Linked DNA regions of Phreatobacter stygius. The protein of the gene in region 1 interacts with the protein of each later gene in a pairwise test. Links are inferred from orthologs where the notes say so. Each region holds a gene or a part of one and is shown in the gene's direction. Other genes may lie near its edges. The genes, in order: ndk and E8M01_RS19235.

Evidence for each region.
Region 2: the proteins of ndk (region 1) and E8M01_RS19235 interact in binary tests that used the Escherichia coli proteins (3 or more experiments, as listed by UniProt). The link is inferred for Phreatobacter stygius from one-to-one orthologs.

Annotation. Positions count from the first base shown.
Region 1 is NZ_CP039690.1:6,324,844-6,328,125, forward strand. The notes cover bases 197-3,164. They hold ndk (nucleoside-diphosphate kinase), read left to right. Parts: upstream 197-1,451; coding sequence 1,452-1,877; downstream 1,878-3,164. Other genes in these bases: E8M01_RS29905 (aquaporin), read left to right, coding at 197-660; E8M01_RS29910 (hypothetical protein), read right to left, coding at 820-1,185; E8M01_RS29920 (molybdopterin-containing oxidoreductase family protein), read left to right, coding at 2,010-3,164. Also shown: more of E8M01_RS29905, read left to right, coding at 1-196; more of E8M01_RS29920, read left to right, coding at 3,165-3,282. UniProt on the Escherichia coli protein: Major role in the synthesis of nucleoside triphosphates other than ATP. The ATP gamma phosphate is transferred to the NDP beta phosphate via a ping-pong mechanism, using a phosphorylated active-site intermediate.
Region 2 is NZ_CP039690.1:4,091,713-4,094,937, forward strand. Bases 122-3,032 are described here. They hold E8M01_RS19235 (5-formyltetrahydrofolate cyclo-ligase), read left to right. Parts: upstream 122-1,247; coding sequence 1,248-1,817; downstream 1,818-3,032. Other genes in these bases: E8M01_RS19225 (FAD-binding oxidoreductase), read right to left, coding at 122-904; E8M01_RS19240 (TIGR00282 family metallophosphoesterase), read left to right, coding at 1,817-2,626; E8M01_RS19245 (SgcJ/EcaC family oxidoreductase), read left to right, coding at 2,717-3,032. In the rest of the region: more of E8M01_RS19225, read right to left, coding at 1-121; more of E8M01_RS19245, read left to right, coding at 3,033-3,163. UniProt on the Escherichia coli protein: Involved in the removal of 5-formyltetrahydrofolate.

The DNA of each region.
Region 1 (3,282 bases):
TTGGTGATCATCGGTTGCGGCGCGATCACCTTGGGTGGCCTCGGTGGTGCCTTGGGCAGCGGCCAGCCCTTGGCCTCGCTTGCGATCCTGCCGATTGGCCTGGCGTTCGGCCTGGCGGTCACCGCCATGGCCTATGGCATCGGCCCGGTGTCCGGCTGCCACATCAATCCGGCGGTCACCGTCGGCGCCTGGGTCGCCGGACGCATGCCGACCTCGGAAGTTCCCGGCTATATCATCGCGCAGTTCCTCGGCGCGATCGTGGGGGCGGCCATCCTCTATGTCACGCTGACCGGCAAGACCGGCGGTTATGACGTCGCAACCGCTGGCCTCGGCCAGACCGGCTGGTCGGGTTATTCGATGACCTCGGCGATCATCGCCGAATTCGTCGCCACGTTCCTGTTCGTCGTGGTCATTCTGGGGGCCACCTCGAAGGCCGGCGCGACGCCGGTCGCGGGCCTCGCCATCGGCCTGACGCTGGCCATCCTGCATCTGGCCTTCGTGCCGGTCTCGGGCAATTCGCTCAATCCGTCGCGGTCCTTCGGGCCGGCCCTGTTCGTCGGCGGCACCGCCTTCGCCCAGGTCTGGATGTTCCTGATCGTGCCGACCCTTGCCGGCGCGGTCGCCGGCGCCCTGTTCAAGTCGAAGACGCTGGAAGCCTGATCCGGGCGCGATGCGTCCGGCTTCGCGCCACCTCGCATCCGTCCGGATGCGGGTTCTCCATGCAACAAGAAGGCCCGCCGCTCCGGATCAACCGGGGCGACGGGCCGACTTCGCGCGGGCCGGGTGGGGCGACACAACCCGCGCGACTACTCTTGTGCCTCAGCGGCAGATGCGAACGTCACGCGGGCGGGCGCCCCAGGGGGTCTCGACCCAGCGCCGCTCGACCCAGCAGCGCCGGGGGCCGTAGCCGCCGCCGAAGCCGTAGGGACGATAGTGGTGATGCGGGCGGTAATGCGGGCGATCGCCCCAACCGCCGTGGCGATGATGCGGGCGGTCCCAGCCGCCGTGGCGATGATGCGGGCGATCCCAACCGCCGCCGCCGCCGTAATACTGGACCGGGACATAGGGCCCGGGAGTGGCGACACCGATGCCGATGGACACCTGGGCGTCAGCCTTGGATGGCGTCAACGCCACTGCCGTCAGGGCGGCAAGGCCGACGATGGCGGTGAGGGCGAGCTTGCGCATTATAGTTCTCCAAAAGGCGGCCGCGAGAGGCGGCTTCATTCGGCGGCTTGGCGACATCGCTCAGCCGTTGTGAGAGAAGCTAGCCGCCGCGCGCTGAACGCCTTCTGATCCATCGCTTCATGTTGGGTTCATCGCAGCGCCGTCGGGAAGCCCAAGACGTTGCCGGGCCCAAGACGTTGCCGGGCCCAAGACGTTGCGGGCGGGTTAAGGCACTGCTAGAAGCGCGCCAACCTCATCCCAATCCCCATCTTTTCAAGGAACAGTCGATGGCCATCGAGCGCACCTTCTCCATCCTCAAGCCGGACGCCACCCAGCGGAACCTCACCGGCGGGATCAATGCCCTGATCGAGGCCGCCGGCCTGAAGATCGTCGCCCAGAAGCGCATTCAGATGTCGCTGGCCGAGGCCCGCCGCTTCTATGCGGTGCACAAGGAGCGGCCGTTCTTCGGCGAGCTCGTCGAATTCATGGTCTCGGCGCCGGTCGTGGTGCAGGTGCTGGAGGGCGAGAACGCCATTGCCAAATACCGCGAAGTGATGGGCGCGACCAATCCGGCCCAGGCCGCGGAGGGCACCATTCGCAAGCAGTTCGCGCTGTCGGTCGGCGAGAACTCGGTGCACGGTTCGGACTCGGCCGACAACGCCAAGCTCGAGATCGCCCAGTTCTTCTCCGAGAACGAAATCATCTCGGGTTGATCTTTTTCGCAGGACAGCATGCGTCAAGGCGGGCCCAGGGCCCGCCTTTTTCGTTTCCGCGATATGGCTTAGGCTCGTCATCGATCCCAAGGCCGATCCACGGTCAGGGGCTTGCCAGATCCGGAGCTCCCGATGAATGCGCCGCTGCGTATCGAACGCCGCCAGTCGACCTGCCCGCATGATTGCCCGTCGGCCTGCTCGCTCGATATCGAAGTGATCGACGGCCGGACCATTGGCCGTGTCCATGGCGATGCCAGGCAAAGCTACACGGCGGGCGTCGTCTGCGCCAAGGTCGCGCGTTATGCCGAGCGCACCTACCATCCCGACCGGCTGTTGCATCCGTTGATCCGCAAGGGCCCCAAGGGCTCCGGCGAGTTCCAGCGTATTTCCTGGGACGAGGCGCTCGACATCACCGCCGCCAGGCTGCTCGAGGCCGAAGCCCGCCATGGCTCGGAAACGGTCTGGCCCTATTATTATGCCGGCACCATGGGTTTCGTCATGCGCGACGGCATCAACCGCCTGCGCCATGTGAAGAAATATTCCGGTTTCTTCTCGACCATTTGCACCAATATGGCCTGGTCCGGCTTCATTGCCGGCACCGGCAAGCTCGCCGGCGTCGATCCGCGCGAAATGGCGCTGGCCGATGTCGTGGTGATCTGGGGCACCAATGCGGTGTCCACCCAGGTCAATGTGATGACCCATGCCATCAAGGCGCGCAAGGACCGCGGCGCCAAGGTGGTGGTCATCGACGTCTACAAGACCGATACGATGAAACAGGCCGATCTCAGCCTGGTGGTGAAGCCCGGCACCGATGGCGCGCTCGCCTGCGCCGTCATGCATGTGCTGTTCCGCGACGGCCATGCCGACCGGGACTATCTCGCCCGCTATACCGACGTGCCGGTCGAGCTCGAGGAGCATCTGCGGACGCGCACGCCGGCTTGGGCCGCGGCCATCACGGGCTTGAGCGTCGACGAGATCGAGACCTTCGCCAGGCTGGTCGGCGAGAACAAGAAGACCTTCTTCCGGCTCGGCTACGGCTTCGGCCGCCAGCGCAACGGCGCCGTCAACATGCATGCCGCGTCCTGCATCGCGGCGGTGACCGGCGCCTGGGCCGTCGAGGGGGGCGGGGCCTTCCACAACAACGGCGCGATCTATCATTGGCGCAAATCGCTGATCGAGGGGCTGGATGCCCGCGATCCCAAGATCCGCATCCTCGACCAGTCGCGCATCGGGCCGATTCTCACCGGCGAGCGCCAGGCCCTGAAGCGCCCGGACGGCAGCGACGGGCCACCGGTCACCGCGCTGCTGATCCAGAACACCAATCCGGTCAATGTCGCGCCCGACCAGAGCAAGGTGATCAAGGGGTTCGCCCGCGACGACCTGTTCACCGTGGTGCATGAGCAGT
Region 2 (3,225 bases), 2.2 Mb from region 1 along the record:
CGGCCGAAGACAGCTCGACCAGGCAGTACCAGGGCGCGGGGGCGGCCAAGGGATCGCGTGTGCCCGGCATATGTTTCAGCACGAATTCGAACAGGTTGCGTGGCATCAGCTCGAAGCCGCTGACCGCCGGCCCGGCGCGCTCCTGGGCTCGCGTCAGCAGTTCGAGCGCAGCCGTGGGTGACGCGACGCCGACCCAGGCGGCCTCGATCGCGCGCGGCGCGGGCGACAGTTTCAGCGCCGCCGCCGTGATGATGCCGAGCGTGCCTTCCGCGCCGACGAACAGGTGTTTCAGGTCGTAGCCGGTATTGTCTTTCTTCAGCGTGCGCAGGCCATGCCAGATCCGCCCGTCGGCGAGCACGACTTCGAGACCGAGCACCAGGTCGCGGGCCAGCCCATAGGCGACGGCTTGAGTGCCGCCGGCATTGGTCGCCAGATTGCCGCCGATCGTGCAGGAGCCCTTCGAGCCGATATTGAGCGGGAACAGGCGGTTGACGGCTGCGGCTGCGTCCTGCGCTTCCTGCAGCGTCACGCCCGCCTCGACGATCAGCGTATTGCCGGCCGGGTCGACCGCGCGGATCGCCTTCATCCGGTTGAGCGAGACGATGATCTCGCCGCCGTCCTCATAGGGCAGGTGGCCGCCGACGAGGCCGGTGCCGCCGCCTTGCGGCACAAGCCTGGTGCCGGTCTCATTGGCAAGTTTCAGGATCGCCGAGACCTCGTCGGTCGAGCCGGGCCTGAGCACCAGCGGCGTGCGCGCGACATAAAGCTCGCGCCAGTCCTTCAGATAGGGCGCCTGATCGTCCGGATCGGTCACGGCATAACGCTGGCCGACGATCCCGGCGAAGCGTTCGATCAAGGCCGGCGGGAGCGGCGGGGCGGCGGCGAAGGGCTCGGGAAGCGGCATGGCTGTTTCGGTCTGGCGAGTTCGGCTCGGCTGCGGGACGTGGCTGGCTTTTACTAGGGCCGGGCTTTGCCGCGCGGTCAACAGACGGGGCGGGATGGCAGTGCTGAATAGCGCCTCAAGGCCCTTCCGCTTCACGCCGCGAGCGCCTATCTTCGTGACAGAGCTGCGACGCCCGTCAGGACCACAATTCCCCGGGGCCTTATCGATCTCAACGGGAGCTGTCCCTGACCCGGTCCCTGGACTGGGATATATGGCGCCCACCTACTTAGGTAGGTTCCCGGGATCGAGCGTTCAACGGCGAAGCGGCTCTACTTGTTCTCTTGGATCCTCGCGTCGCGGGCCGATGCTGCATTTGTCCAAATCCGCCTTGCGCGAGGCGGCGCTCGGCCGCCGCGACGCTCTCTCTCCCGAGGCGCGCATCGAGGCGGCGCTGGCGATCGCGGAGCTTTTCCCGCTCGACCGGATTGCCGTTGCCGGCAAAATTGTTTCGGGCTTCCTGCCGATCCAGTCGGAAATCGACGTCAGGCCGCTGATGGACCGGCTTCGCATTGCCGGCGCGCGGCTTGCCCTGCCGGCCTTCGACAACAGGACCGCGCCGATGACCTTCCGGGTGCTGGAGCGCGGCGCCCCCCTTGTGCCGATGGGTTTCGGCACCTATGGCCCGGGCCTGGACGCGCCGGAGGTCGAACCCGACATCCTGCTGACGCCGCTTTCCGCCTTCGATCGCGCCTTTCACCGTATCGGTTATGGCAAGGGCCATTACGACAAGGCGCTGGCGCGGCTCGACGAGACCGGCCGCCGGCTGGCCATCGGGGTTGCATTTTCCATCCAGGAAGTCGAAGTGGTGCCAGCCGAGCCGCATGATCGCGGGCTCGACGCCATTTTGACCGAGACCGGATTCAGGGCCCCGTGATGCGCCTCTTGTTCCTCGGCGACGTTGTCGGCAAGTCGGGCCGGGTCGTCGTCACCGAAAAGCTGCCCGGCCTCGTCGCCGATCTGAAGATCGACTGCGTCGTCATCAATGGCGAGAACGCCGCCCACGGCTTCGGCATCACCGAGGCGATCTACCAGGAACTGCTGGACGCCGGCGGCGACTGCGTGACGCTCGGCAATCATTCCTGGGACCAGCGCGAGGCGCTGGTCTTCATCGACCGGGCGCCGCGGCTGGTGCGACCGGTCAACTATCCCGCCGGCACGCCGGGGCGCGGCGCCGCCCTGATCGAAACCCGCAAGGGCGCGCATGTGCTCGTCGTCAATGCCATGGGCCGGGTGTTCATGGATGCCATGGACGACCCCTTCGCGGCGGTCGAGCGCGAGATCGAGGCAGCCCCTCTCGGCCGGGTCGCCGATGCCGTCGTCATCGATATTCACGCCGAGGCGACCAGCGAGAAACAGGCCTTCGGCCACATCTTCGACGGCCGCGCCTCGCTGGTCGTCGGCACCCATACCCATGTGCCGACCGCCGACCACCGGGTCCTGCCGGGCGGCACCGCCTTCATGACCGATGTCGGCATGTGCGGCGACTACGATTCGGTGATCGGCATGGACAAGGCCGAGCCGTTGCGCCGCATGCGTGAGAAGACCCCGGGCGGCAAGTTCGAGCCGGCCAGCGGCCCTGCCACCTTGTCGGGCATCCTGGTCGATCTCGGCGCCAACGGCCTGGCGACCAGGGTCGCGCCGCTGAGGGTCGGCGGCCGGCTGGAGACCACCATTCCCGTCTGATTCTCGTTCAGCCGGCGCTTTCAGCTCGGCTTGGCATCGGACCGCCGCTTCGGTGTACATTGGGCCACGTCTCAAACGAAGGAGGTGGTCATGAAGCTGTTTGTCCATGCCTTGTGCCTGTCGTTCGCCCTGGCCGGAGGGGCCGCCGGCGCCGGGCCCGCCGAGGAGGCCAATGCGGTGATCGACCGGTGGGTGGCGACCTACAGCGCCAATGATCGTGACGCGCTGGTGGGTCTCTATGCTCCGGATGCCATTCTCCTTGGCACGACAAGTCCGATGATCTCGGAGGGAACGGAGGAGATCCGGACGTATTTCCAGGATCTTCCGGGCAGCGGCCGCAAGAACGCAATTGTCGAAAGGCGCACCATAGTTCTGGGCGAGGACGCGGTCCTGGGCACGGGCTTCTATAATTTTGCGCGAGCGGCGGAAAAAGACGTTCCGCGCCCGTCGCGCTTCACCATGCTCATCGTCAGGCGTGATGGCCGATGGATGATCGGGCATCACCATTCGTCACCGCGTTCCGCATCGCGGCAATAGGACAGAGCCGCCGGGCGTGGGCTGCGAACTCGGTCGCGCGGCCGTCGGCGCTGGCCCCAGGT